Regions from separate parts of the Colwellia sp. SU-HH01172 genome, predicted to be linked through region 2. Evidence: riboswitches for the same ligand, from Rfam matches in the RefSeq annotation. Region 2 holds a riboswitch; each other region holds the start of a gene.

Region 1 (8,970 bases), on a different contig from region 2:
TCTATTTCAGTTAATGACTCTTGAATTTGCTGGAGTTCAAGTTTAGCTTGTTTAATTAACTCTTCGCTCCCTAACTCCTTAACAGCAGCGTCTTCAATAGCGGCAGCTAGCTTGTAAAGCTCAGTTGCGCCGATATTTCCAGCCACACCTTTTAAGGTATGGGCAAGGTATTCTACAGAGGCATGGTCATTTTGCGCCGCTGCCGCTTCAATTGGGCCTATGGCATCGTTATATTTTTCTTTAAATTTAACGAGTAAACGCAGATACAGTGCATGATTGTTTTGCGTTATCGCTAAGCCTGCTTCTGTGTCAATGCCTTTTAATTTTGGGATAGTGCTAATGTCGTTATTTACTATTGTTGATGACGTTGGCCCGGAAGCAATCTTGCTCGGAGTAACCCATTGAGCTAATTTGGTAAATAACTCGCCAGTATTAATTGGCTTGCCGATATGCTCGTTCATACCGGAATTAATCGCCTTTTCTCTATCGCCGGCCATAACATTGGCGGTCATGGCAATAATCGGTAAGTCGACAAAGCGTGCATCTTGTCGTAATTCTCGAGTTGCCGTATAACCATCTTTTACCGGCATTTGGCAGTCCATTAGCACACCATCAAAATCTTCTTGATGTAAGCAGTCAATGGCCTCTTGACCATTATTAGCCACGACGACATTAATGCCATGATGGCTTAATAGTTCTACCGCCAGCTCTTGGTTAATTTCATTGTCTTCGACTAGGAGAATTTTGGCTCCTTCAAGCACACTCATTGCGGCCTGTTCTTCTAATGGTAACAGCTTGTATTTAAGGTTGCGCAAACTGTCATGCCCTAAGGTGATTAATAGGCTATCGAGTAAATTTGATGACGTGATTGGCTTACAAGTGACATAATATTTTTCACCATTTTCGAGCGCTTCGATAGAGTGTTCTAAGCGATTGGGCAATATGTGTAATATTGGTAAATTTTCGCACGCTTCACGTATGCTATATATATCTGCACAATTTTTGCTATCGGTCTCTTTCGAGACGTCAAAAATTAACGCGTCGAATGAATTCCCTGCTAGGCTAAGTTCCGGTAAAGCATCTTCAACACAAGTGTAGTGTTCAACAAGAAAGCCGAATGATTTTAAGATACGCTGCAAAATTGACTTATAGGTGTCATTGTCTTCTATTAACGCCAACTTTAAGCCTTGGATGGAAGATAAATAGGGTTTGTTGACTCTAATTTGTTCGGTTGATTGCGTTTGATAATTAACGGTAAAGTGAAATTGACTGCCGACATTTTCTTGGCTTTCTACCCATATTTCCCCACCCAACAACTCAATAAGACGTTTACATATTGCTAAACCCAAACCTGTACCACCATATTTTCGGGTGGTAGACGCATCAGCTTGGTTGAAAGATTGAAATAGCTTGTCTTGTTGCTCAGCGGTCATGCCAATGCCGGTATCGCATATCGAAAACTTGAGAGTGACATTATCACTATGTTTATTGACACAAGAAATATGTATTTTTATTTCCCCATGATCTGTGAATTTTGCCGCATTACTGCCTAGGTTAGTTAATATTTGTCCTAAACGTAGTGGGTCACCAATTAAGTCAATCGGAACATTTTGTTCAACATCAAAAATTAACTCGGTTTGTTTCTCGGTCAATTTATCAACCAACATATTGCTGAGATTATCGAGAATATCATCCAGACAGAACGGGATACTTTCAATTTCTAGTTTATCCGCTTCAATTTTTGAAAAGTCTAAAATATCGTTAATGATCCCTAACAGAGATTCGGCTGCGCGATTCACTTTAAAAATATAATTTTCTTGTTGAGGCGACATTTTGGTTTTAAGCGCAAGGGCCGACATACCAATGATAGCGTTCATTGGTGTGCGAATTTCGTGTGACATGTTGGCCAAAAAGTTTGATTTAGCTTTGGCTGCGTCTTCAGCTAATGACTTAGCATGTGCTAAGGTTTGCTCAGCCATTTTTTGTTCACTAATATCAACAAAAGTGCCTAATAATCCCCCAACACTACCATCTGATTTTTCAAAACCTTTGACCCAGTACATAGTGGAATGCTCTATACCATCGCCATAAACCATCGAAAGTTCTTTTTTGATCATGCCGGTTGAAGCAATAACTTTTGTATCTTCTTTTTGATAGTTTTCGCGCGCTTCTAAAGGTAAATAGTTCAATTCGAGTACGGTTTTACCAATAATATCCGCTCTTTTGACATCAAAGGTTTGTTCATAAGCGGTATTAACATTGATAAATCTCGTGTCAGGCCCTTTAACAAAAACCGGGTAAGGAATAGTATCGGCTAAAGCCTGTTGAAACAGTATTTGTTCTGCGAGTGCTGCATCGTTTTGTTTTCGAATGGTAATATCTCGAATAATGGCAACAATAAAACGATCGTTGTGAATATCGAGAGAGCTGACCGTCACTTCCGCCGAAAACTCGGAGTTGTCTTTACGCCTGCCGGTTAATTCGATTAGCTGTTTTTGCGGGTCATCTTGTTGTAATAATTGTTCAAAGACATGTAATTTGGCTTCTTCAGGCAAAAGTCGTTCAATTTTTTGACCAATAAGTTCGGCTTTTTCGTAGCCAAACATATTGAGTACTTGTGAGTTCACGATACTGTGCTCTTTATGCTTATCTAGCATCAAAATAGCATCAGGTGCTGATTCCATTAACGCGGCAAATTGTGCTTTCGCGGCATTTCGTTGGGTAACGTCAATTAGCGTTAATCGAACTTCCGTTAATGTTTCGTGTTCATCATATACCGGCAGGGCTGACATCATAGTGTCTATGGTTTGAGATTTACTAATGTTAACCGGAATTTCACATTCAAGTAGCTGAGATTTTGTTTGAAATAGCTTATGGACACAATGTTCATCAGCAACAAATTCTTGCCAATTCAAAGAGACAAAAGTTTCTCGCGGTCGTTTAAATAATTGAGCAAAGGCGCAATTATGTTTAATGAATGCGCCTTTACTATTTAATGTTGCATAGGCAACGGGGGCATGTTCATATAATTCCCACATCGCTCTTTCACGTTGATGCAACTCTGAAGTTCGCTGTTCAACAATTTTTTCTAACTCTTCTTTTGAACGTCGCATATATTTAGTGGAGCGTTGACCAACAGTAACGGTGAAAATATTTGACGTTAAGGTTAGTAGCAGGGTAACAAAGGAAATGAGCATTAATTTATTGCGCAGTGAATTGACACCCAACATGGCTTCTTCAGCGTCTATTTCTGTTGCGATACCAAAGCCATGCTGACTGTCCCATAACCAAGCACCGTAAACTTTAATGCCACGATAATCGTTGTAACCTAATACATTTGAGGAAATTTTGTTGCTAGTAAAAAGTGAGTTATTGAATGCACGCGCATTATTGATTAAATGATTTGCCATAAAAGTATAAGGTAATTGTTGACTATTAACCTTGGCGTCAGGAAATTTAATCACATTAACAAGTGGATCTTTAAGTGATATTAATTGGTTGTTTTCATTGTGATCTTTAAAATAATCTAATGATAGAATATCGGCTTCAAAGCGACTTTTAGAAAGCATTTCTCCAACACTGTTAACTAAGTAACTTTCCCCAGAAGCACCAATGCGACCTTGCTGCATAATATCTGAAATTTTACCGCTGGCTTGTATTCTTAACGTTAGTGCTGCAATCACTTGGTTGTTTTTATCGACGATCGGAGTGGCAATAAACATACTGTATTGGTCGATCGAATTCGAGGTGCCGCCAAAGAGAAGTTTGATATCTGATTTGATTGATGGCACAAAGCGCGTTTCACCATTAAAAACATCAGCGAGAATACTCGGTTGTTGCTGAGCAATTAAATTAGTTTTGCCTAAGTTTTCATTGCGGCTAGAGGCAATATTGAGGTGGTCACGATTGATGATAAAAAAGCCTTGGCCTTCAATGCTACTTTGACGAAAATATTGACGAATGTTCTTTAATGGTGATGAGGTGATCAGCTCATCACGTAAAGTCGGTTGTTGCAATAATTGCTCGGTTAATGCAACGACTTTGTTATCGGTACTAATTTGTTCTAATAAACGTTCTTGATCACCAATCCAGTCATTAAGTCGAGTCTTAGTTGCTTCAACAACAAATTCCAAATTTTTTCGCATATTGGTTTGCGTGCTTTGCTCGTTATCTTGCAAAGTTATATAGATAACGCTAAAAATAATGGCGACATTTAATATCGAAATGGAATGAACAATAAGCGGGAATTTTTTTGATGCCATTAAAACCGCAAGACGTTTTGGGGTGATTAATTTTGGCAGTAACAGTGTTATCGAAATAAGTAATAATGATATGACAACCATAGCAATAATTAAGGTTGTACTACTGTCATTATTCACTCGCTTAGTTGTGAAAGAATTTAAGGCATCCTCTAGCAGAATGTTTTTCGGCAATATTGGCGACGATATCATGCCAAGTTGATGGTAAATTTCGGTTATTTTTTCCATGCGCGTGCGAGCGACAGAGCCGATAGGAATAAATTTCGGCAATATTATTTTACTAATTTCATTTGCTTCAAAGACTAAATGTTCATGAGACTTAGCTTGACTGTTGTATTTCTTTTCAATGAGTTCAATCAGCTCAGCTTTGTGATTGAGGGCATATTGCCAACCTTTAATAGTAGCTTGGCGAACCGCTTGCACACGTTGTGGATTATTCTTTACTTCATCTTCACTGGTAAATAAATTATCGCCATAAAAATCAATGCCGTAGTCTCTAGGGTCAAGAATAAAGATATCAATATTTTCTTGATCAAACTTAAAAGGTTCATCGGTGCTGTAAATTAATATGGCATCAGTATCGCCATTTTCTAAGGCCGAAAACTGATAGCTTTCTTCTTGCCAGTTAAACGCCGAGTCTTTGGCTTGTGCTTGTTTTAACATGGCTAAAATAGGCGCATAATTTTCGCTGGTGGAGTCAACCATGATGCGCTTGCCGATTAAGTCGAAAGGGCTAGAGATATTAGAAGATTTTAACGTTGCAAGGGTGGAAGGAGAGTGTTGGAATATTTGCGCGACAATAACAATAGCTTTGCCCTTGCTTTTAGCAACAATTAAACTGGAGTCATTGATGCCGTAGTGGGCTCTGCCGTCAATAACATAATCTTCGATAGAGCCTTTACCGTTATACTCTCGAAGCTCAACATCTAACCCGAGCTCTTGATAAAAACCCTGTTCTTTTGCGGCATAGTAACCGGCAAATTGAAATTGATGAGACCAGTTGAGTTGAATGGATATTTTGTCGAGTTCTTGAGCAAAACTTTGACCGCCGAAGGTTAAAAGCAGTGTCCAAAGCAGTCCGAAAAGGCTATTTTTAATACGGATGAAATTTAGCATATTATTTGCTTACTCAACGATGATGTTTTATTCAGAAAATTGCGCTTTAATCGCAAGTATTTCATCTAAGTTTTCTAGAAAACAAGTAACTAGTTCGGGGTCAAAATGTTTGCCTGATTCATTTTTAATCAGCTCAATTGTACTTTCGATAGTCCACGCCGGTTTATATGGACGTGATGACGTTAGAGCATCGAAAACATCGGCAATAGCTACAATGCGACCAACCAATGGAATTTTATCTGCTTTTAGACCGTTAGGGTAACCACTGCCATCCCATTTTTCGTGGTGTGTTATTGCCACGGCTTTTGCCATTTCCATTAATGGTGACGGGTCTTTCTCATCTAATATCTCACCACCGAAAGCGGCATGCTCTTTCATTATTTGCCATTCTTCATCGTTAAGCTTACCGGCCTTTTTAAGAATGTGATCAGGCACGCCAATTTTACCAATATCATGCATAGGTGCCGCATTCTTTAACATGTCAGCTGTCGACTCTCCCATGCCTAAGGCATTGGCAAGTACGTAGGCATACTTACTCATACGTTTAACATGATTGCCGGTTTCATTATCTTTAAACTCGGCGGCTCGGCCTAGCTTTTCAATAATATTGTTACGGGTGCTAATGAGTTCTAATGTCTGCAATTTAACTTGTTGATATAGTTCACGCTTTTGGTTGCTTAATGATAAATGAGTTTTGACTCGTTGCATGACAATCGCAGGATTAACGGGCTTAGCAATATAATCAACCGCCCCTAATGATAGGCCACGAGCTTCATCTTCTACGGAAATTTTTGCGGTAATAAAAATAATCGGAATATCGCGAGTGACAATGTCTAATTTTAGGCGTTTACAGGTTTCGTAACCATCGATTCCTGGCATCATAATATCGAGTAGAATTAAATCAGGTCGCGGTCTGACGTTTGCAATCTTGATGGCCATTTCACCATCGCGAGCAACCTTGAGTTGATAACTCGGTTTTAATATTCCAACTAAAACATCAATGTTTTCAGGGGCGTCGTCGACGACTAAGATTGTTGCCGTATCTTTCATGCCAAGGTCCATTATAAAATTTCCAATATTCTATAAGTAAAACATAGCAGTAAGGTGTTCTACAGACAATAAATAGCGAAGAATTTTATTAATTTAATTTTCGTTAACGGCTTATTTGTTACACTGTTAAAAACGTATTTAGCCGCAGTGGAAAATTAGCTTGTCAGAATTTAATATTTATTTGCTACGTCATGGAGAGCTTGTGCAAAGCGGAATTCTTTGTGGACATACTGATATAGCCCTTTCTGAATGCGGTAAGCAACAGCTTAACGATGCTGTTGGCAAATTACCGATAATTTCTCATTGTTATAGCTCGCCACTGGTTCGCTGCCAAGCTTTTGCTGAGCAGTTCTGTCGAAAAAATCAGCTTTCATTGCAAGTTTTAGCACAGTTAAAAGAAATGAATTTCGGTGATTGGGACGGGCAAGATTATGAAAGCTTGTGGCAAGAACGCAAGCTATTAAATGAGGAAACGCCGACATTAGGTGCATTTTGGCAAAACCCTTGGCAGTGCTCTCCACCTAATGGTGAAACCATGATAGATTTTACCACTAGGGTTGATGATTTCTGGCAACAAATATTGCAGCAAATTACCGAACTAAGCCAAGTAACAAAGTCAGAAAATATTTTAGTGCTGAGCCATGGCGGCGTTATTCGCTATATATTGGCTAAAGTTTTAGGTTTGCCTTTGCCGGGAACTGCGCATATGACCCAACTTGACGTGCCATATGGTGGGTTAATTCGTCTGCAAGTTTTTATTGATAGCACGGGCAAAGCTTGGCCTAAATTAATGCTTTAGCTAGTTTGATATGCTAGTCCTTTAGTATGAAGGCAATAGCCACGTTTTAGGCAATAAACTGATTTAAAACATTTTTATGTTTTTCTGACATAACTGAGATAAAAATAAACCTTGCTATTTTCCCCTAGCTGTCGATAATCGCGCCATAAATTTAATAATGTCATATTAATTTTCATTTTTTTATTACCTTGAATGCGTGGTAAATTGAATGAAACTGGGAATGTGGTGAAAGTCCACAACTGTGCCCGCAACTGTAAACAGAGCGATATATTAACCACTAAGTTTTGCGCAAAAATAACTTGGGAAGGGATATATTGAGATGCTGTAAGTCAGGATACCAGAATAATCATTGACATTAATTAGACCGTCGAGCGGGTTACTCGAGCATAGGTTATATTGTCGGTTGTTTACTAATGTTAGGTCATTAGTCAATTCAGGCATGCTCTTATAATATTCGACGTTAATCAAAATATACCGCGCAGTTGTTAAGCAATTTGTTCGGTTTTACTTAGGTGATGCAATGTTTGATATTAAAGCGCTTAGCAGTGAAAACTCAGAAAAAATTCAAGCAAAAATCGATGGTAAAACTAAACCCTTGGGGGCTTTGGGTGATCTTGAACTGCTCGCAAAACAAATTGCACAAATTCAAATTGCAAACTATCAGTTAACCCCACTACAGTTCGAACAACAAAAGTTATCTATTAACACGCCCCATTTAACGGTTTTCGCTGGTGATCATGGTGTTGCAAGTCAAGATGTCTCTATCGCGCCAAGTGATGTTACTAGCCAAATGGTGGCTAATTTTGCTAACGGTGGTGCCGCTATAAATGTATTTTGTCGCCAATTTGGTTGGCAACTCAGTGTTGTTGATTGCGGCATTTTACATGCACCGGCCGCTTCGCTGCCTGTGATTAATCAGCGCTTAGGCAGCATCACAAAACCAATAAACCAACAAGTGGCGATGACTGAAGCGCAAGTCGAACAAGGTTTTGAATTTGCTAAACAGCATATAGTCAATATTAGCCAAACGGGCTGCAACGTTGTCGCTTTTGGCGAAATGGGCATTGGCAATACCACGATTGCATCCGCCATTATGGCAGCGTTAATGAAAGTGCCAGCGAGCGAAGTTGTTGGTCGTGGTACTGGTGTTTCAGATGAGGTAGTTAAAAAGAAACAACAAGTCATAGAACAAGCATTAGCTTTACATGCTGGAAATTTAACGGATGCGAAAGCTATTTTACGCTGTTTAGGTGGCTTTGAAGTAGTACAAATGACTGCCGCTATGTTAGCGGCAGCAGAAAGCAAAATGTTGATTATTGTTGATGGCTTTATTTGTACGGCGGCTGCCATGTTAGCGATTGAACTCAATGCCAGTGTTAAAGACTATATGGTATTTGCCCATTGTTCGGGTGAGCAAGGTCATCAAAAAATATTGCAATGGTTAGCGGTTAAACCGTTATTAAACTTAGGATTACGTTTAGGTGAGGGCACGGGTGCGGCGCTAGCATTACCGATTATTCAAGCTGCTGTTGGATTTTATAATGACATGGCGAGCTTTGCCGATGCTGAGGTAATTGATGTTACCTAAAACTAGCGTGGTAAATAGAGAGTATAACTTGATGTTATTAGCATTGAGTTTTTTCACCCGTATTCCGGTTAACATCAAGGCTGATGTTGACGATGAAATGCTCAATAATGCCAGTCGATACTTTGCTTTAGTTGGCGTGTTAATTGGTGGTTGTTCAG
Region 2 (8,970 bases):
AAATTTGTTAGGCTATTTGGGTCAAGTTTCAAGCCAGCATCGACTAGTTGGTTAGCAATGCTTGGCAATTGATGTGGTTGCCACATGCCCTCATCAGCAAGTGTGGCCGTTGAGGCCAACGCAAAGCATAGCGAAGCGAATTTTTTCATTTTTTATTCTCAAAGGGTAAAGTTTAAATCATTTGGAATTTTGCTTTATCACTTGAGCTTAGTCAAAAAATCTCCCAATTTATTTGTTCTATAACAAAGCGCTATTGTAGACTGTGCGAAAATCTTCGTAGTAGCTTAATATGCGGTCGAAGGGGGTGATATTTCGAACATTATTGAACTAAAGCCTAATTTTAATTGAAAAATTAATCCATAATACTTGTTGAATAGCTGTAGTTTAGATATTCTAAATTGATTAGGTAACAAAATGTTTACATTTCCTTTTGTTATTATCTAAATATTTGTGGCCAATAATAAAAATAAAGCGATTCTTGAGGAGGTTATGTGCTTATTAAAGATAATTTTGATGAGGCATTAAAGATCAGTGAATCAACCAATGAATTTTTAACTCATTATCAAATACCACCTAGCCCAGTAAATTATTCGGTTGTCTACTTACACGTTAGTAAGCGTAATGAAAAGTTAAGCGCCGAATTAGATCGGCATGTGCAAACATATCAAGAAGTCGATCTAACTTTTATGGAAGGTTTATTCGAAAAGTATATTTCAAATTCTCATGCTATAGATAAACAAATACTGGACCCGATAGAAAAATCGTTAACATCAACATTAGCGAAAATTAATTCTCAAGTCGATAGTGATAAAGTTGTTGCATCAAACCTTAAAAAGGCTGAAAGAGCACTTTCCAAGCACGAATATCATAAATCGATGCAAAATATTGTTACCTTTTTAATGAGTAGCATTACCGCGTCTCAGCAACAGCATAGTGACTTATCATTAGAGTTAACGCATGCTTGCGGTGAAGTGAGCTTTTTAAAAGCTAAGTTGGAAGCCGCAAGGCATGAGGCCATTGTGGATTCTTTAACAGGGTTGTTTAATCGCCGTGGTTGCGATGTTAAATTACAAGAATTAGATATTGAACAGGTGCATTCATCTTTAGCGATAGATATTGATCACTTCAAAAATATTAATGATCAATTTGGCCATTTCATTGGTGATAAAGTTATTCAGCGAATTGCAAAAGTAATAAAAACAAGTATTTCTGATCAAGATATTGCGGTTAGATTTGGTGGCGAGGAGTTTGTGGTGGTTATGGTGAATAAAACTATGACGCAAGCTCATGAAATTGCCGAAAAAATACGTTTAGCCATAGCTGAATTGAAATTAATGCAACGAGACTCTAAAGCGTATTTACCAAAAATATCGGTTTCAATTGGTGTTGCTCAACGACAAGATGAACTTAATTGGATGGCATTATTTGAACAAGCCGATACTGCACTGTATCAGGCAAAAAACAGTGGTAGAAATAAAAGCGTTTGTCTATAAAACGCTTTTAGTTGATGCTATAGCTAAGCAGAAGTAGGCTTTAATTCTTATTAATAAAGGATTGTGGAAATGATTGATCTGCCTGTAATTGGTTAATCAGCTCGTTTTCTTCACTGTTACTAGCCTCTTGTCCCCATGAATTAAAACTGACGAGTTCGTCGATAGCTCTACGTGGTAACCAATTTGCCGTTTCAAGCTCCGGCCTTTCGTGAAAATGACTAACATACCCTAAGCACAAATAAGCAATAGGAACGACGTGCTCAGGTAATGAAAGGATGTTCTTTAACGCATCATGATGCAAAATTGACACCCAACCAACACCGATACCTTCTGTGCGTGCAGCCAACCAAAAATTTTGTACCGCACATACTGAGCTATATAGGTCCATTTCTTTCATATGTGTTCGGCCAATAACGGCTTTACCTGTGCGTTTACGATCGCAAGTTATACAAATGTTTATTGGAGATTCAATAATTCCTTCAAGCTTTAAGTTTTTGTATTTATCTTGCTTGTCAGCGGCAAACATTGTTTGTGCCTCTTGATGGGCAAGGGTGAAGTCTTGATGGATTTTCTTTTTAACGTCCGGTGATTGAATAACGATAAAATTCCAAGGTTGCATAAATCCTACTGATGGTGCGTGATGTGCAGCATAAAGTAGACGGCTTAACACTTGCTTAGGGATCGCTTTAGGTAGAAATTGTCCGCGAACATCACGGCGATTGAAAATGGCTTTATATAAACCGTGCTGTTCTTGTTCACTTAAACCGTGCTGATGTTGAGACTGAAATGGTTGCTCTTGAGCTGTACTCGTGTTTTTGAAATCCAAAGTATTCCCCTTAATGGATTTAGAAGCGATCGGCCTTTCGCTTTATTTGTATTTCTAGGCAGGTCTTCTGACTAAGACAAGGTTTATATTCAGCTATTGTGATATAAACAATATTCGAAACCTTCCCAGCAAGACTACCAGTGGTTATATTCGAACTCATATGTCATTACAGCGTTGGGCACGTATTGGAGTTACACCAATTTCCCTATTCTCTTGGTCTCTACAAAATAAAAAGTAAAGCGGCAAGCACCTAAAAATAATTTCGTCGGCACTATAGCATTGAGTATTGAAATTGAAAAACGCTATATTAAATCAACTTAATTAAAATCAATTATTGTCTCTGGAAGATGTGAAAAGGGGGGAAGGGGTTATAAATAAAAAAAGGGAAAGCACAATGAAGTACCTTCCCTAAATAAACACTAGTTGGGTTTTAGTTTAACCTACGGGTTATATGTTACGTCTAAACTAACACCGCTTGCTGCTGAGTATCCATAGATACCTATGTGCCATGTATCAGCTGTTGGGTTAGTGAATGAACATGATTCGGTATTACCACTTTCATATGGACGACAGTCATAAGTAGATGATGTTGGTTGTGCACCACGACGAATGTACATGTCTGCATCACCTGTACCACCACTCATATTGAAATCAAGAGTCGCCATGCCTGCTGGTACATCAATGGTGTAGTATGTCCAAGCACGACGTGCAACACTGATATCAGTTACTGAAGCACTGCCACCTGTAGCACCGCCACCGCCAGTAGAACCTTCAGTGAAACTACCTGTTAGGCTAACACCCGTAAAGGCAGAGTAACCAATAACTTTCACATGGTAAGTGCCAGCTTGTGCCGTTGCAATTGGACATGACTCTGAGTTACCACCAGCATATGGACGACAGTCATAACTAGACGTTGTTGGTGCTGAACCAAATTTCACGTAAAGATCTGCATCACCTGTGCCGCCAGACATATCAAAACTTAAGCCAGTAGCACCTGCAGGTACTTCCATAGTAAAGCTTAATTCTTCTGATTTAGCGCCGGCTAAATTTGTTTTAGCTACGCCATTTTCTAGTACGTCGCCACCAGTAGGAGGTGTTGTTGTCGTACAACTTGCTGCTAACGCGTCTGACGCTGCTTTTGCTTGTACTAAACCGTAACCTGTTTTGTCATCACGACCCGCAACATCTAAATCAATCGCTGTTGCTTTTAATGCATCACGTACTTGTGTTGCTGTACAGTCAGGGTTGTTGCTCCAAACTAACGCCGCAACGCCAGTAACGTGAGGAGTCGCCATCGAAGTACCATTGTAATAAGCGTAATCTTGGTCGCCGACAACATTTAAGTTAGCATTCGTACCTAGTTGTCCCATCAATTGCAAACCTAACTCACGGTTTACAGAAACTGTTGGCACTGTTACGTCAGAGTTAGCATCAACTAGAAATGGATTTTGTAGGCCTGGACGAGCGCTATTACTATAAACGATAACACCCGAAGCTCCTGCGTCAGCACAAGCTTTCGCTGGGTTTATTTCAGGATAATTACTACCTATTTGGTTATCGTTACGTTCAGCTAAACAAATGTTACCTGATACGTTTGAACAGCTGTAGCTGCTACCTGAAAGAGTACAAGCGGCTAATACGCCATTTGCTGAACTATTTACGTTACTTACGGTAAAGCTGCCACCACTTTGAATGTAATGAGTTTGTGGTACAACTTCATCATTACCATAAGTTGTTGAACCTAAAGTGATGTAACCTAAACGACCATCGCCAGCAACAGTCGATAGAATTGCTTCGCCTGGTGCTGATATTTCAACTTGAGATGTGTATTGAGAGAATTCTGCATGTTGACGACCTTGATCAAGTGCGCCTACTGCCATTACTGAATCGTAAGATGCTGGGTAAGATAATGATGAATCACCATCGTTACCTGATGCAGCAATAAGTAAAACACCTGCATCAGCGGCAGCTTGTAAAGAGTTACGTTCGGCGTTACTTGAACCTGAACCGCCTAGGCTCATATTAATCACTTTAGCACCGTTATTGACACAAGTGTCTACCGCATCAACTAATTCACCCGTGTAACCCCAACCTGCTTCGTTAAATACTTTAACAATGTGCAAGTTAACGTTGGTATTTGGCATAATACCGACAACACCTTCCGAGTTATTTACCGCCGCGATAGTACCTGCAACATGAGTTCCATGTGAACCACCGTTTTGGTACCAGTTACCCGTACCTGAGTTGTTAGTACCTGTAGCGTTGTTAGCATTTAAATCTGGATTGGCACGCTCATAACCTGAATCAATAATACAAACCGTCATGTTGGCAGCATCATTATCTGAAACTAAATCAGATTGAGTATCTGAGATACCCCAAGGTTGATTTTGCGCCATTAAGTAACGCTTATAATCAGGTTCTGCAAATTCAACATCAGCATGACTGTTCAATTCGTTTACCATAGCTTGAACGTCATTAACGTGTTTTTGCTTTCCTAAAGAAATAACATGACGGCCATTCTTAAGTTTCTTCAAGTGTTTTAAGCTATGACCCGCTTTTTTCGCTAAACCGGCTGGCATCGCTTTTTCTGAAGAAAAATTGCTTAAGGTTTGTGCTTCAAAGCCATTTTTGTATTTAACAATAATACGATCGGTAAAGTCATGACTCTGAAATTTTTGACTTTCTCGCCATTGACTAAAATCAGAGTTAACGGCGGTCATAGTGTTGTTTGCATTTACTGGCACAGCTTGTAACTCAGCTGCTTCAAATGTTTGAGCGTTACTGGTAGCTGCCATAATAGACAGCGCAAGTACGCTTAAACCTAATTTCTGATTGTTTCTCATTTGAATTCCTCTGCATTTGCATTTGTTGCGCTGAATGAATCGATAGCGGAGACATCGGACGCATTTTTGTTATTAGTTGATGAATTATTCATCGGCAACCATCATGGCTTCATTTTTAAATTGGTAATAGCAAATCCAAGACTAATAATCATAAAAAAACGACAGAGGTAAAAATATCGAATTCGCTTAAGTGTTTGATATTGAGGTGTTTTTATTGTTATGGTCGTAAAATTACGAAAAGTTGTCGCATTTGTACTAGGGAGGATTTTCAGTGCTGCTAGTATCGAAGGTCAAACAAGCCATTCAGGCTTGAAGTTAGCAAAATGATTAAATAATTATAATAAAACTTAATTTAATGTAGAGACACCTGGAGCATCTATGAAAATTTCTAAATTTACAAGTTCTATAATTGCAATTGCAATTACATCGGCATTTACTGCTAATGCGAGTGATGAGCGCTACATAATAAAGGTTGACGAAAGTAAAAAAGGAATTGTTAAAGCGTTAGCCAAAAAGTTAAACGCTGAAATGAAAATAGATGGTAATGGCTATTTTGCCGCTTCCTTTAAAGGTAAGAGCTTGGAAGATGTTAAAGGTTTAATGAATAACCCACATGTTCAACTTATTGAAGTGGATCAAAAGCGTGAACTCATGTCAGCATTTAGTGATGATTCAGGCAACCCTATGTTAGAGCAATTAACACCTTATTCTGTCTATCAATCTCAAGCTGATCAAGTTTCATTTAATGCCAATGCCGGTATGAAAGTTTGTGTGATTGACTCTGGTTTAGATCGTTCAAACCCAGATTTTATCTGGAATAATATTACCGGTGATAACGACTCTGGAACTGGAAATTGGGATGAGCATGGTGGACCGCATGGGACACATGTTGCCGGTACTATCGGTGCTGCAGATAACAATATAGGTGTTGTAGGCATGGCACCTGGTGTTGATATGCATATTGTGAAAGTTTTCAATGCTGATGGTTGGGGCTATTCTTCTGACTTAGCATATGCGGCAGATAAGTGTGCTGATGCGGGCGCAAATATTATTAGCATGAGTTTAGGTGGTGGTGGTGCTAACAGCACAGAAGAGAACGCTTTTAAAGCATTTACTGAAGCAGGTGGTTTAGTTGTAGCGGCAGCTGGTAACGATGGTAACGATGTACGCTCATACCCAGCAGGTTACTCATCAGTAATGATGGTTGGTGGTAATGACAACAATAATGATCGTTATACTGAATCTCAATATCCAAGCTGTACAGTAACTACAGGCAGAGGTAAGAAGCAAACGACAACCACTGATGAAACTGTCTGTGTAGAAATTACTGCCGGTGGTGTCGATGTTTTATCAACGTATCCCGCGGATATGGCAACAAACTCTACAGTGAGTGCTGACGGCCAAGCTTTTGCTTCTTCTGCAATGGAAAATGCCGGTAATGCTAGCGGTAATACATATTACATGGGAACTGCTGAAGCCACAGATTCTGGCGCTAATGGCAATGTTTGTGTCATTGACCGTGGTAATATTTCATTCCACGACAAAGTACAAAACTGTGAAAACTCAGGCGGTATTGGCGCAATTATCATTAACAATGAAGCGGGCATGTTATACGCAACTTTGGGTGACACTAACGCAACTTCTATCCCAGCTGCAGGTGCAGCATTTGAAGATCGCTCTGCGTTACTAGCAGCAACTACCGCTAATGTATTTATTGGCACGAGTGATTATGGTCTTATGACTGGTACTTCAATGGCAACTCCTGCAGTTTCAGGTATTGCGGCTTTAGTTTGGTCAAATCATAACAACTGTACCGGCACTGAAATTCGTGATGCACTAAAAGCTACCGCATTAGATAGCGGAGCTGTCGGCCATGATGTTCATTTTGGTCACGGTATTGCACAAGCAAAAGCTGCTAACGATTACTTAACTGCTAATGGTTGTGGCGGCGGAGTTACTCCTCCAAGTGGAGATATTAGTCTAGCAACTAACGGTTATCGTGCTAAAGGTAAAAATAAGGTAGACCTTAGTTGGTCAGGCGCTTCAACATCATCAGTAGATATTTTCCGTAATGGTGCATTACGTACAACAACATCCAACGACGGTGCATATACTGATAGTTTCAGAACATCTGGTACCTTTACTTACAAGGTATGCGACCAAGGTACGGATAACTGCTCTACTGAGTCAAGTGTTTCATTTTAGTAAAACTTAGCTAAGTAATTAAAATATCCAGCTTTTATTTAGCTGGATATTTTTGTTTTCTCTTGTATGTAATATAAATGTAAATAGATAGTTAAAAGTCATTGTGTGGTGTGATAGTGTTTGCCTGTAGTTTTAAAAGTCTTGAGCTTTTAAAAAGTGATATTGACATGACTTCGGTTATTGTTGGTAGTTGTAAAACATATGAAGTTACTCACCCTAATGTTTTTAAAAAAATTAGAAAGTGTAATGAACAAAAGGGGATAAAAAATGTTGTTCACTTCGAATAAAAACAAGACCAAGTTTGTATCAGTGGTTGGCGGATTGATTGCCGTCGCATTATTAATGGGCTTTAACTCAGCCACAGCTAATGATGAACAGGCTCAGTCATATATCATTAGTGCAAAAAATTTCACATTATTGAAAAATAACTTGAAAGAGCTGGGGGCAACTCCTACTCATGAATTAAAAATCATAGATTCTTTTGCTGTTGAATTAACTGCTGAACAATTAAAGTCGCTTCAAAATAAACAAGAAATTAAAGTATCCACTAACCATAAAGTTGAATTAAGCGGTTTAGGGATTGGACAGCGCCGTTGGCAACCTAAATCTGTTGTTACTGAACAAGTAGATGCAACCTATGTACATAAAACCGGTAATTATGGTGCAGGGGTAACTATTGGCTTTTTGGATACCGGACTAGATCAATTACCCGGTTTATCTACAGACTTAAATGGTCGAGATAAAGCTTGGGGTACATATGATGCTATTAATAATACCGTCAGTAATTATGGTGATGAAGAGAACGGGCATGGTACCCATGTTGCGAGTATAGCAACAAATAGTGATTTTGATCGTTTCGGACAAATATACGGTGTAGCGCCTAATGCGTCTCATGTCGGTATTAAAGCGTTTGACTCAGAAGGTAAGGCAACTTACGCCGATGTAATTCGCGGTATTGATTGGGCACTGCAAGTTAAAGATCAAATTAATTTACGTGTATTGAATATGTCGTTTGGCGGTCCTGTTCGTTCAAATTATTGGGATGATCCACTAAATAGAGCTGTTATGAAGTTATGGCAGGCGGGAATTGTTGTTGTGGCATCAGCAGGGAATAGTGGCCCAGCCCCTATGACTATTGGCGTGCCAGGTAATGTTCCTTACATTATTACTGTTGGTGCGATGACGGACGATTATACGGCATTTAGTTACAATGATGACAAAGTGGCAAGTTTTAGTGCTGCAGGACCAACACCTGAAGGTTTTGTTAAGCCTGATGTTATTGCCCCAGGTGGTCATATATCGGGCTTAATGTCTTTTGACTCTCAAATTGTTATGGAACATCCTGAATATCATGATGGTGGTCGATATTTTGAAATGTCTGGTACATCTCAGTCGGCAGCCGTGGTTTCTGGCGTTGTCGCGCTGTTATTAACCGAAGAGCCATCATTAACGCCAGATCAAGTTAAGTGTCGAATCATCGATGGGGCGTATCAAGCGCGTAATGACGATGGTAGCTTACGTTATAGTGTTTTTCAGCAGGGGGCTGGCTTAGTGAGTGCGTATTATGCGCTGGCAAGTGAGAAAAACAATTGTGCTAACACGA
Region 3 (4,160 bases), on a different contig from region 2:
ATTTATTTCTCACCTTGAGCTTTCATCAAACAGATAATGCAAAAAAACTCTATCATTTGCTGTGTAAGCAAGGTGTTTATTGTCGACTTTCTGATGAACAAGACACTCTAAGGTTTGGTATTGCTCTAGAGCCTGAAATGGCCAGACTTAAAGCAACATGTATCAATGCGCTGACACAGTTAAGCTCACACAGTTAAGTTAACCCAATTCAGCTAAGTAGTATTCTAAAGTAACTCGAAAAAAATAAAGGCACCGAATTTGGTGCCTTTTTAACGAGTAAAAAATTATCAACTAGTTTTGGTAAGTGATACCAAAATAAGCAACACGTTCTTGAGTAAAGTAAGCACTTGAAGTTTGGTAATTTTCATTAAATGCGTTATTCACTTTTGCTTGAATTTTTACATTATCCGAAACAGGGTAGCTAACGCCTAAGTTCACCAATGAATAGCTATCAAGCTTCACAACTGCGCCGCCAAAAAGGTAGTCATAACGCTTACCTTTATATTGAACTTCAGCGTATAAGTCCGCGTTACCAAGTGATGTATCAAATTGATAGCTAACGTGCTCTTTTGCACGACGACCTAATTGCTTACCTGTTGATGCATCTTCAGCTTCAATATAACTAACATTAAACTGATGTACGCCACCAAAGCCTTGATAATTTGCACCAATTTCAGCACCTTTAATTTCTACATCGTCAACATTTATAGGAGTTACATTATTATCTGCATCAGTACCACTCCAATCAATTAAGTCTTCAATATCTGTTTGGTAAAGGTTAAAGGCAACTGATAATGCATTGAATTGACTTTTAACACTAAACTCATAACTTGCTGAAGTTTCAGACACGAGATCTTTGTTGCCAATATAACCCCAATTTAATGGGTAATATAAGTCGTTGAAAGTAGGAGCTTTAAAACCAGTTCCTGCAGAAAAACTTACTTGTGTGCTTTCTGTTACTTGGTAACCAACGCTGGTGTTGAAAGTAGTTTCAGAGTCAATACCTTCAACATCATCATAACGTGCAGCTAATTCATAAGATAACTTGCCTTCACTATACATTGCATGAGCAAAGACGCCGGTAGTATCACGTTCTTTTTCGTCGTACTCATTACTACCTTTAAGCTCTTCTTGAATTAAATCTGCACCCAAGTTCAATAACCATTGCGAAGAAAACTCACTACTATTTAATAGGGAATACTGGTTACGACGAGTATCATATTGCGTACCTTCACTTTTACTCGTGCCATTGCCATGAGCTATGTTAGAAGTGCGACTTTGACTAACACTAAATTGTGTGATGTTATTAATATTATTAACTTGCCAATTATAGTTAGCACCTAATTGCCAAACATGGTTATTAATTTCACTTTCATTGGCGCCAAACGAGCTATCATACTCAGTATCGCCTTGATCTAATTGCGCCAACCAATTTAAGCTTAATGCCTTGTTGATTTGTTGCTGACCATTAATAGCAAATGAATCAAAACTATAACCATCGTCATCAGTTTCTGAATCATCTTTAGCGTCAAAGCCATCACTTTCTTCATGCTCAACACTTAGACTAGTAAAACCATCACCATGCTCAATACCTATACCACCATTAAGCATACTGTAGCCTTCGCTACCAACATTGGCGCTAACAAAATGCTCACCGCTATTTAGTTTACGCGTAAAGATTTGGATAACACCACCAATAGCATCAGAACCCCATAATGCCGCACGAGGCCCCTTAACAATTTCAATACGCTCAATAAGTTCTGGGGCAATATTTTGCACATTGGTAGAACCTAAACTTGCAGAGCTAATGCGAACACCATTTAGTAAAACAAGGGTATGACCAGAATTAGCACCACGCATATAAACTGATGAGCTTTGACCTCGACCACCAGATGTTGAAATATCAAGACCAGCAACAGTTGATAACATATCTAATACTGATTTAGGCTGAATACGGTCGATATCAGCACGAGTAATCACAACTTGGCTCGCTAGTGAGTCTTCAATATTCATTGGAGTACGTGATGCTGTAACTGAAATAATTTCCATGTCGTCAGCAGTTTCATCAGCGTTCGCTGAAGCGATAAAAGATGTCGACATAGCACCGGCAATTGCCAATGATAAAAATGATTTTTTGAAAAAGTTATTTTGCTTAATGTTCATATGACCTCATTAACGATGCCCACCGCACCATATTTATTACTGCATAAACGCAGTGTGAATTAAGTAAATTCAAGTGCTCGGACTTATATAACGAAGATTTACTTACGTTATAATTACCGTTGCGGGGGCAGTGAAGGTTTCTCACCTTCTTCCCTCGAACTTACTATGTTAAACAGTAACTAAGATATTTAGTTACTGTCGCTTATTTAAATTTTTTTCATTGCTAAATCGAATACTTCGACTCGCTAGTTTTATTGCTGTTAGCAACAACAACTTCAAAATGAAGACTTAACCATTATCGCTTGGCGTATCGACACCTTGTGCAATAATGCTTTGAATTTTTTCCATATCTAAATGCTGCTGACAGATATCAGCCAAGCGCTCTAACTGCACTTCTCTATGCTGATTAATATCGATAACGGGTTGTACTAAATCATTAATACCTAACCAATTCAGCACCGCTTGTGTTGGTTCAGGGCAGTCGAAAAAACCATGTAAATATGTGGCGATAATTTGCTTATCATCAGAAATACAGCCGTCAGGTGTATATTGCTTTTTGCCTAAACCATCACTTTCAATATGTAGTAGTGGTTTAGATAACGCTGGCCCTGTTGAAACACCACAGTGAATTTCATAACCTGTTAACTGACAAGTTTCACCATTTAAACTCATACTCGCACTTACCTGCGTTAAGGTTTTTTCTCGCGTTAAGGTGGTGTTGAAATTCAATAAGCCTAAGCCTGATACTTGTTCAACATGTGATTCAATATGCTCAGGGTCAAATATTTGTTTACCCAACATTTGGTAGCCACCACAAATCCCCATGACCTTGCCGCCATAACGAAGATGTTGTTCAATTTCTTGCTGCCAACCTTGTTGCTTTAAAAAAGTTAAATCAGAAGTGACATTTTTACTGCCTGGAATAATAATTAAATCAGCGCCCTGTAACGACTGACCAATGCGAATGTATTGCAAGTCAATATTGGGCTGTAAACGTAATGGGTCAAAATCGGTATGGTTGCTCATATGTGGCAGCAAAGGTACAAAAATTTTAACCTTAGCTTGTGTGACTTTATTATCTAGCGCGACGGCATCTTCGGCATCTAACGCTAAGTCATGTAAATAAGGCAACACGCCTAATACAGGTTTCCCTGTGCGCTGTTCAAGCCAATCTAAGCCAGATTCTAATAACTTTATATCACCACGAAAACGGTTGATGATAAAACCTTTAACTCTTGCTTGTTCTGATTCCGACAATAATTCAAGCGTCCCCACCAAATGGGCAAATACGCCACCACGGTCAATATCTGCCACCAATAAAACCGGGCAATCTACTTTTTCGGCATAGCCCATGTTGGCAATATCATGAGCACGCAAGTTAATTTCTGCGGGGCTACCTGCTCCTTCAACTAACAGCACATCATGATCATTTGCCAAGCGCTGATGTGACTCAACCACCGCTTGCATCGCGAATTTTTTATAGTCGTGGTATTTACCCGCTTCCATGTTCGATAACGCTTTACCGTGCACAATTACTTGCGCGCCGGTATCACTGTTAGGTTTTAGCAAAATAGGGTTAAAATCAACGCGCGCTTCTACTTTTGCTGCAATCGCTTGTAATGCTTGTGCTCGGCCAATTTCACCGCCGTCTTTCGTTACTGCACTATTTAATGCCATATTTTGTGGTTTAAATGGCGCAACATTCACACCAGCATTAACTAATACTCGACATAGCCCGGCAACTAAGGTACTTTTTCCGGCGTCTGACGTTGTGCCTTGCACCATCAATGTTTTCACGATTTATCCTTGGTAGCGACAGGCGCTTTTAGTGATAAAGGCAAACCTGCCATCACAAATTCAACATTATCAGCAACTTTGGCAATGGCCTGATGTAACCAACCGGCTTGATCAACAAACTGGCGTGAAAGTTCACCCATCGGCACTATGCCGTGACCGACTTCGTTACTAACTAAGATAATTTCAACTCGCTGTTTTTT
Region 4 (8,970 bases), on a different contig from region 2:
TATTTATTCGTTACTAATTAAGATCAGTTTACCGGTTTCTGGGTCGCGATAAACCTGCCCCATGGCTTGGTAACCTTCTTCGCTCTGTAATTTATTCTGTAATGTTTCTGGCGGCGAAGCCAATTCTTTGCCAACCGAATCAACAGGCTGGATCATGGTTTTATTATCCACAGTATTCATTTGAAAGTGCTGTTCTAAATCTGGGCTTACCGCCACTAAAGCCGCGATTAAACCACAAGCAAACACTAGCATAATATCAATTAAATTTGCCAAAGGCCCTAATGGTTCTTGCTCTTGGCTGTCGAATTGGCTACTTCTCCATGCATCACTCATCGGTTTTCCTTACGCGGTTTTTGCTGAAGTATTAACTGACGTATCAACATCAACAACCGGCGTTAGTTTAGCGGTATCGGTAACAGGTTCCGTTATTTCCAATCGCTCTAATTCTCCAATCGCATTGTCGTACCAACGTCTGCGCATTCGTCCGAGTACAAAACCGATAACGCCTGAAAATAAGCCAATAATGGTAGTGTCAAATGCCACTGTCATCGCGGTTGTCAAAACACTAATATCACCAGAGCCAAGTGCAGAAAGGCCGGGGCCTAAAGGTATAAGCGTGCCCATTAAACCTAACATAGGCGCAATGCGGGTAATAAAATCAGCTCTTTCAATACGTTTCTTCCCTTGAGTGATCAGTGCCTGCTTTTGTTTTGCTGCCAGTAAAGCCGGTATAACAGAGAATCTTTCTCCTAAGGCCAAACCTAACTCATAAATCGCTAAGCCAGTAAAAAACAGCAAGCCCCACACTACAGGTTGAAGCAACCAAGAAGTAATTAAATGCATAATATCTAATGAAAAACTATATAACATACTAACTTTCCTCTACGTTATCAGACAGTTTAGGTAACTGACGTTGCGCGCGCATATAACCCAGTAACATGAGTAATAACACCACAGCAATCAAGCCCAGTATTAAATGTTTTTGGTCTAATAGCGGTGCTTGTTCATTCACTTGATTAGTGTCACTTTCTTCAGCAATGGGCTGAGTATTATTAGGCGCAACCTCACTAGGCTTTTGCTGCTGAGTTGCTGCGGTTATTTCGTGAATATGTTGCACGCCTGAGCCTTGTTCACCGCTTGGTGTGTGATTTGCCGCAGCAAGTACCTGAGCAAGTTGACTTTGTAACTGTGCAAATAACATAGGTTTAATAAACTGATAAATGGGGTGATTGGCATGGGTATGGCCACTGCCCGGAATGCCATGTTCAACAATATTTTGTGCAAACTTTTCGGCAAGTTCAGATTGGGTTTCTGGCTCTACTTGCCAAAAGCCTTTTTCAATTGCCACTAACATTATGGCTAATATATTGCTTTGTACTTGAACATTATGTTTTTCTTGCAAGAATTCATCTAAACCAAGTTCTAAGCTGTCATCAATATAGATGGCTTTTAAATCTTGCCAAACCCAAGACTTAATAATTTCTGGGCTTGTTGCTTGCCAACCCCACAGGTTTTCAATGAACTCACTGCCCATGGTTCTTGCGCCCGCATAGCCTTGCTTCATTAGCGGTTGGATCCACTGTCGATTTAAGAAACGTCCACGCAGTTCTGACAATAACGCGGTTTGCAGAGGGTCTATCGACAACTGTTGATTGTTAGCATGCGATATCACAAAGCTATTAGGCTGCTGACCGGCAATGGTTTCAATTGCTAAATTAAGCCCACCTAAGTAGTCATAAGCATCATTATTATCAATCAAGCCATACAGGTTACTCGCGCGCCCTAAGTAGGTGTTATTTACGTTAGCGAGTTGTTGGCGGAATAAGCTTTGTACATTGCTGCCCATGGCTGTATTTTCATTTGGCACACCATAAGCATGGCTCATACGTTTGATATACGCTTCGCCTAATTGCTTACGTTCTTGCCATGCGCCAGAGCGCTCAGCCAAACGATTGATACCCGCGCCATATGCACCAGGCGCAGTACCGAAAATTCGATAACTGGCCTGACGGCCTAGCATTTCAGGGCTTATTTGGCTATTTGCTCGCAGCAGTGCTTGCGCTTCGCGCAGCCAATTACTAGCAACCATATTAGTTTCTATGCTTTCGTCGAAGTTATGTTTTTGCTGTGCCAGCATGTGCTCAACCGGTGTTAGTGCCGCATGTAAGGCACTGATTAACGCTGGGTGGTCACGCTCAATCACCTTTTTACTTGCCGCTAATGCCAATAACACTGAGCGGTCTAACCACGCCAATTGTTGAGCATATAAATCTCGAAACAAGCCTGAGGTGGTAAAAACAATATCTCTTCGTTCCTTGTGTGTTTTATCAAGTTCGATAAGTTTCAGCGATTTTAAAATGCCCCGTCGATTCCACACCGGCTGCACGCCAAGCATATCCATACCAAAGGCGATCATGGCACCTTCATCACGCACCGCATCAGAAGCCCATAAAATAACCGCTTCTTTGTGGTTTTTATCAACAATCGGGTTTTCTGCTCGCGCTTTCGTAGCTAATTGCTGGCCAGTAGTAAAACCTAGCTGAGATGGGATCAAGCTACCGTCAAGTGCATAGAAATTGCGTCCGGTCGGTAAAGCATCTGGAGTTCTGATTGGATCATTGCCTTTACCCGGCGCAACAAAACCACCATTTAAGGCATTTAAAAATGCCGACATTTCACTTTTTGGTGATTTAATCAGGTTCTGTTGAATTTCATCGCGCTTATTGTCGTCAATGTCTAATTCGCCTTTTTCAATCGAAACCATCATGGTATCAATGGCTTCTTGTTGCCAGTCTTTACCATAAACGTGCAAACCTAATGGCATAAAATCTTCTTGTAGCTTAGTGAGATAATGCCCAACTTCATGCAATAAAAAGGCATCATCAACCTCACCAAAACCAATACCACGAACTTGCAGTTCTTCATCCATACTGGCAACCAGTTCATCAGTTAAATTCAGCACTTCAATTTTATGACGTAAGGCTTTAATCGCTTTTTTCTTAGTATCGTCATTCGAAGCCGCTTCAGCACTTTCAATAAGTTGACGTAACTGCAATAAACCATCATACAATTCAGTGGTGGCCAAAGGTGGTGTTAAATGATCTAACATCACCGAAATACCACGGCGCTTAGCTTGAATACCTTCACCGACACCATCAACAATGTAGGGGTAAATACTTGGAATACTTTCAATAATCAGCGATGGATAATCACTCGCTGATAAGCCAACCGCACGTTTAGGTAAAAATTCATAAGTGGAATGTCGGCCTAAATGCACTATGGCATTAGCTTTAAAAACATCACGTAAATAATAATAAAAAGCCAAGTATTGATGTGGCGGCGGAAAGGTCATATTGGCGTGTAATAATTCTTCATTTAGCTCCCAGCCTCTTGGTGGCTGAGGCCCTAAGAAAACATTACCAAACTGAACACCGGGCAACAGAATTTCATTATTCCACACCATTGTTTTGCCAGGCACATTGCCCCAACCTCGAATACCTTCAATTTGCATCGCAATTAAGGCATTTTTAAGTTCGTTCGCGCTTTGCCATTGCTTGGCTGGAATATCATTATTTGCCTGTTTTAAGGCAATTAAATGGCGATATTGCTCGGTTAACTGTTCAAGTAAATCTAACGCCCGTGTTCGGCCTTGGTGTCGAATACCATCAAGGGCATGATGTAAGTCGACAGAAGTACTTTCAACATTAGCTAATAGCGCCTGTAAAACCTTATTACGCTCAACCGTTGACAGCTGCGCTAATTCCGTTTGACCTTGGGCAAAAAGGTAAGTGTTAACCTGAGCATGCAAATGGCCTAATGGCCCTTCAATCATTTCCGCTTTAACAACCTCGGGTAGCGTATCAAAATAGCTTTGGTAGTCGCTTACCGACATTTTATTGATCAGCGGTGACATTTTATTAAGCGCGCCAGCATCTTGCGGCAAGTTCACCGCTTTCAACTGTAATAAATCGAGCAATTCTTCAGCTGAGTTAGGCAAGTCAACTTCAGGGCCCAAGTCATAACCTTCCATTTTTAATTGCTGTAATATTTGCCAAAGCGATTGCTGAACATCGAGATTGTCTGCACCGATATTATGGCGACCCGGAGGATGATTATAATAAACAATGGCGACTTTTTTCTTGGCGTTTTCAGTGGTGCGCAGCGCTAACCAAGCACTTACGCGTGCCTTTAGGCGTTCAACTTCATTAGTTAACACTTCACTAATCGATAAGCTTGCACCGGTTAATGAATCTAACTTAGCTGCTGAGGCTAATGCTAGAACATGTGGCTGAGAAACGCCCTGCAATTCAGGCATCGCCACCCGATAATGTACGCTATCGCTTGGTAAACCCGTTGGTGAAAGTTGATATTCCAATGCGCTCAGTTCAGTCACCCGAATACCTTTAAATACCGGCACGTTCAATTGCTGAAATTTCTGCGACACTGACCCCCGCCCTTCACCACCGCCAATGACAAAATCTTGTAAAGCGATAATGGCTAATGGCTGGGTAACTTTTAGATTACGTATTATTTCAATTGCTTGTTCACTGGGTTTTCCCCAACCTGCAAGTACAGAAACACATTGCCATTGGCGCTGACACAATTGCTGATGTAATTGCCATTGCCCCGGTTGGTCGCCAGTATCATGATCAACAATAAACACCAAAGGCTGACTAGCATTGTCCTCTACCTTTTGTTTTAACTCGCTAGTACTAACTAATTCTTGTTGCCAATAAAAACGTATCGGTTGCAGTGGCAATATTTTCGGCGCTGCGTTTAAAGCAATCGTGTTAGGGTTTACTTGCGTGATTTTTTCCAGCCAAGCGAATAAATTGCCTAAATTTTCTTTGCCCCTATTTTGCCAATAAGCACGCGCTTGCAACCAATAAGCAAATGCTGGCCATTGCTGCTGTTTTACGCTGAGTGCAGACAAATAATCATTTTTATCTAACGCTGCCATTAAGCTTTGTAATTGCGGTTTTGATAAATCAGTAACTTTTCCGCCTTTACGGTCTTGATGTAAAACCATTAAACGTCGGTCGGTATTTAACATTAGCCGTGTTTGTTGCTCGGGGTAAGTTAACGCTAACAAACGCTCAACTGACTCGCCAAATACACCCGCAATAACTAACGCCTGATGTTGATTAATGAGCTGCTGTATTTCCTGATTAGTCATAATATTTAGCTGGCTTACGCTGCGAATATTAATCGTGCTTGATGTTGATGTTTTATTAGCACTTTGTGTCGCTAAAAACTGATGAGCACCGGCAACCATACTGGCGGCTGAACGATCAGATACCAGCGCCAGCATTTTCATTTCACTGGCTTGTAAGCTGGCAGCACTTACAAAGGTTATTAGCCAAAAGGCCATTAAAAAAATTATATTTACCTGACCTTTTTTAGGAAAAGGCTTTGTCGTGTGTTTGCTAACAATGGCGCTTGTCATGAGAACTCTCAAAAAACTAAATAAACGTTGCTCATTAAAAAACTGACAAAAAAATACTGACTAAAATGTCTTCATTTAATGATCGAAAGGTACATTTTCAATCGATTAGAAGCATCGATTTTTATTAAAAATGCGTAAAGTTAAACTGGGATTACTCGGAAAATACCAATGCATGTACGACGCAAGTATATTGTTATGCTGATAAATAAATTCGCCTGCTCGTTCACTCGGGTGGTGCGTTGTTTGGCAAATAGGCTCAAGAGCAATTTCCGCGTAAGAATAATGAAAACTATGGCCACGCATAATGTTGTTAGACGTCGCAACGTTATTGTCTTCAGGGCTAATTTCATGGTCAGCGCTATTTTTATTAAGCGAGGATAAATCAACCCATTGTGAGCCAATTGCGGCGAGCTTTTTCTGCATTGCCGCTTTGCCCGGAATAAGGCCAAGCATTGCCATTTGTTGCCCTGACATATCCGTTAGCTGCTCAAGTAAATACAACATACCGCCACATTCGGCAATTATTGGTTTATTGCTAGCAGCAAAGTCTTTCACGTCACTTAGAAAAGTCGCATTATTCATTAACTTTTCTGCGTACAGCTCTGGATAACCGCCTGGAATATATAAGATATCCCCTTCAGGTAAATGAGCGTCATTCAATGCTGAACAATAGGTTATTTCCGCGCCAGCTTGTTCTAAAAAGGCAATATTGGCGGCATAAATAAAACTAAAGGCGTTATCGCGCACTATAGTGACTCGAGTTCCCACCAAAGCTCGATGGATAAAGTCTGCTTGGCTGTCATTCTCAACCGCAAAAAACTCTATTTGTTTAGGTAACTCAGTTAAACCCGTTTTAGCGATATGACTCGCCGCTTGGTCTAATTGGCTATCAATATCTGCTAGCTCTTGTGCCTGCACTAAACCCAAATGACGCTCCGGCAAAGTGACACCGTCATCTTTTGGTAAGCGCCCGTAGAAACGAAATTCTTCTGGCAGGCTGTTACTCAATAACTCAGCGTGGCGATCGGTATTCACTCGATTAGCAATTACGCCAGAGAACGGCAAACCTTCACGAAACTTAGCAAGGCCAAAGGTCACGGCAGCGAATGTTTGCGCCATAGCTTTTGCATCAATAACGCCAAGTACCGGAATATTAAAGTATTGAGCTAAGTCAGCACTACTGGGCGTGCCGTCAAATAAGCCCATCACACCTTCAATAAGAATAAGATCAGACTCCATTGCTGCACGATGCAGTAACTCTTGGCAGCCCTTTTCACCCACTAACCATAAATCTAACTGATAAACCAATTCACCACTGGCTTGGCGCAAAATCATAGGATCAATAAAGTCAGGACCAACTTTAAACACCGTCACTTTACGACCTTGGTTGCGATGATATCGAGCAAGCGCGGCAGTTACTGTGGTTTTTCCTGAGCCTGAATGCGGCGCTGCCACAATTAAGGCGGAACACTTAGTACCGCTGCCGGTTTCATGTTCAGGCTTGTTCTGAAAAGCGGCTGCAGCTTTTGCTGTTTCTGACTGACTCATTGCCATTACACCTTATCTTGTGACGATTTGGCTAGGCCTTTATCAGTTAAGAAACGGCTAATAGTGAAATCAATCACTATCGCAGAAATCACATAAAATACTGGATTAGAAATAGAGCGGAAATAGTATTTATCAACACGCGTTGCATATTCAGCCCATGATAATTCTGGAAATTTTCCTGACAAAGCATAGTAACTGCCATTGGAAATGAAAAAAGCAATTGAGCTAGCTACAAACAAGCCTAAAGCAACTTTAATAATATTGTTTTGCCAGGCACTTTGCTGCCAATCAGGTTTAGTATAAAAGCCAGCAGCAAACATAACCCCGTAACTTAATACTAATGCTGGGTAAGAAGTGGTAATACAATCGCCGAATTGTCCACGAAAATACGATGAGGCAAGATCAATCACTAAAGTTAAGGTATAGAAAAACCAAAACGCTTTCATATTGCGTAAATACATACCGGCTAAGAAAAATATTGCGATTGAAGCGCTAGGTAAGTGGTTTAAGCTGGCAAAATGATGGGTGCGAGTTGCCAACATCAGCAAAGTTAAGACTGCAAATATTGCAAAAAGTAAGCTAATTGGCGTTTTTTGGTTGACTGATTTCATAACATTCCCGTATGCGAAATAAATTTTCACGGTGTTAGAAATCAAAGTTGGTAAACGGTATCGCGGTGTAATAACTAGTCAAATGACTAAATAACGCGATTAACACATCAAGCAGGCGTAAAAAGGTAGCTTGGGCCGTAAACTGTTCTCTGAATGACCGCCCACCGCAGTTGTCGAGTATTTGCTTTAGGCCGGTCTCCGGACTCCTGTTCATCGCATTTGCAACACCTTCCCATATTTGTCAATACAGTGGTTTTGTTGCTGCTCACAGTTACCGTTGCGGGGGCAGTACTGGTTTCTCACCAGTTTCACGTTTCACCTTTAATTAGCTATTTCCACGTAAAATAAAAATAGATAAATCAAAGACACCTAAATCAGCGCCGATAATACGTGATGAGTGAGTTTTATTCAATGAAAAGCAAATTATTAGCACTAAAGAACTAACCGCAAAGCGTCAGCCCTGATATTTACATTGAACCAAAGAATTGATTTGGTTATTCTGCGCTTCACTTAAACGCCCGTTTTGCTCAGAGCTTAGCGCAACCAAAATAAGAACCATTAATGACGACTCGCTTTTTTTTAGCTCGACACGGACAAACACTGTGGAACCAAACACAGAGATTTCAAGGCCAACTCGACAGCGAATTAACCGAACAAGGCAAAACTCAAGCGGCTAATATCGCCTTATCGTTACAAAACGAAAATATCGACCGTATTATTTCTTCATCATTAGGACGCGCGGTTAAAACCGCTACTATCTGCCAAAATTGTTTAAATGTTCCTGTTGAAACTCACACCGGCTTGGCTGAACGCAACTTAGGAAAATGGCAAGGACAAAACGTAGCAACCTTTAGCCAAGATGAGAATTATCATGAGTTATTGCATCAGTTTACCCAGCTCAAACCTGCAGATGGCGAAAGCGCTGTTGACTGTGGCTCTCGGGTATACCAAGCATTAGAAAACCTTGCCGAAAAATACTCAAATAAGAACTTACTGGTGATATTTCATGGTGAAGCCTTACGTTGTTTTTTAGCTAAGTTAGGCGTTAACTCTAACAATAACGCTTATGAGCTATTCGACAATGGCTGCTTGTTTACTTTAAGCTATCAGCAGCAATGCTTTCAACTCGACAGCGAATAGGTTGCAATATAAGTGATGAGAAATAGCTCTTTAATTTCCTTCGTCAGTAAATATTAGCTTTTGGCATCAACGATGGATAGTCATTTAATTAGCGAAGTTATTGAAAAAATACTGATATTAGCACCTGAATTTTCACTTGCTATTACCCTATCGCTTGCACTTATTCTCGATAAACTACTTGGTGAAGCAAAACGTTTTCATTACTTAGTGGCTTTTGGTTACTTA

What was found. Region 2 has a riboswitch for cobalamin ahead of bluB (5,6-dimethylbenzimidazole synthase). Riboswitches for the same ligand answer to the same signal wherever they lie in the genome.
Region 1: it holds a riboswitch for cobalamin, as region 2 does, so the genes downstream of both, cobT (nicotinate-nucleotide--dimethylbenzimidazole phosphoribosyltransferase) here and bluB (5,6-dimethylbenzimidazole synthase) in region 2, are expected to answer to the same signal.
Region 3: it holds a riboswitch for cobalamin, as region 2 does, so the genes downstream of both, AC27JP_RS17170 (TonB-dependent receptor domain-containing protein) here and bluB (5,6-dimethylbenzimidazole synthase) in region 2, are expected to answer to the same signal.
Region 4: it holds a riboswitch for cobalamin, as region 2 does, so the genes downstream of both, AC27JP_RS17190 (hypothetical protein) here and bluB (5,6-dimethylbenzimidazole synthase) in region 2, are expected to answer to the same signal.

What each region holds. Positions count from the first base shown of each region.
Region 1 covers NZ_BAAJMB010000007.1:179,452-188,421, forward strand. The annotation lists gene AC27JP_RS17135 (ABC transporter substrate-binding protein) at 1-5,375, opposite strand, end outside; gene AC27JP_RS17140 (HD domain-containing phosphohydrolase) at 5,403-6,425, opposite strand; gene AC27JP_RS17145 (histidine phosphatase family protein) at 6,586-7,224, shown strand; cobalamin riboswitch at 7,389-7,584, shown strand; gene cobT (nicotinate-nucleotide--dimethylbenzimidazole phosphoribosyltransferase) at 7,745-8,812, shown strand; gene AC27JP_RS17155 (adenosylcobinamide-GDP ribazoletransferase) at 8,802-8,970, shown strand, end outside.
Region 2 covers NZ_BAAJMB010000004.1:2,960-11,929, forward strand. The annotation lists gene AC27JP_RS11615 (S46 family peptidase) at 1-149, opposite strand, end outside; gene AC27JP_RS11620 (GGDEF domain-containing protein) at 492-1,493, shown strand; gene bluB (5,6-dimethylbenzimidazole synthase) at 1,534-2,319, opposite strand; cobalamin riboswitch at 2,360-2,588, opposite strand; gene AC27JP_RS11630 (S8 family serine peptidase) at 2,760-5,162, opposite strand; gene AC27JP_RS11635 (S8 family serine peptidase) at 5,541-7,367, shown strand; gene AC27JP_RS11640 (S8 family peptidase) at 7,635-8,970, shown strand, end outside.
Region 3 covers NZ_BAAJMB010000007.1:189,479-193,638, reverse strand. The annotation lists gene cobD (threonine-phosphate decarboxylase CobD) at 1-197, shown strand, start outside; gene AC27JP_RS17170 (TonB-dependent receptor domain-containing protein) at 292-2,163, opposite strand; cobalamin riboswitch at 2,215-2,368, opposite strand; gene AC27JP_RS17165 (cobyric acid synthase) at 2,452-3,960, opposite strand; gene cobU (bifunctional adenosylcobinamide kinase/adenosylcobinamide-phosphate guanylyltransferase) at 3,957-4,160, opposite strand, start outside.
Region 4 covers NZ_BAAJMB010000007.1:195,430-204,399, reverse strand. The annotation lists gene cobO (cob(I)yrinic acid a,c-diamide adenosyltransferase) at 1-1, opposite strand, end outside; gene AC27JP_RS17210 (DUF2149 domain-containing protein) at 4-333, opposite strand; gene AC27JP_RS17205 (MotA/TolQ/ExbB proton channel family protein) at 343-870, opposite strand; gene AC27JP_RS17200 (cobaltochelatase subunit CobN) at 872-5,446, opposite strand; gene AC27JP_RS17195 (cobyrinic acid a,c-diamide synthase CobB) at 5,552-6,994, opposite strand; gene AC27JP_RS17190 (hypothetical protein) at 7,000-7,605, opposite strand; cobalamin riboswitch at 7,778-7,963, opposite strand; gene AC27JP_RS17185 (histidine phosphatase family protein) at 8,167-8,745, shown strand; gene AC27JP_RS17180 (cobalamin biosynthesis protein CobD/CbiB) at 8,818-8,970, shown strand, end outside.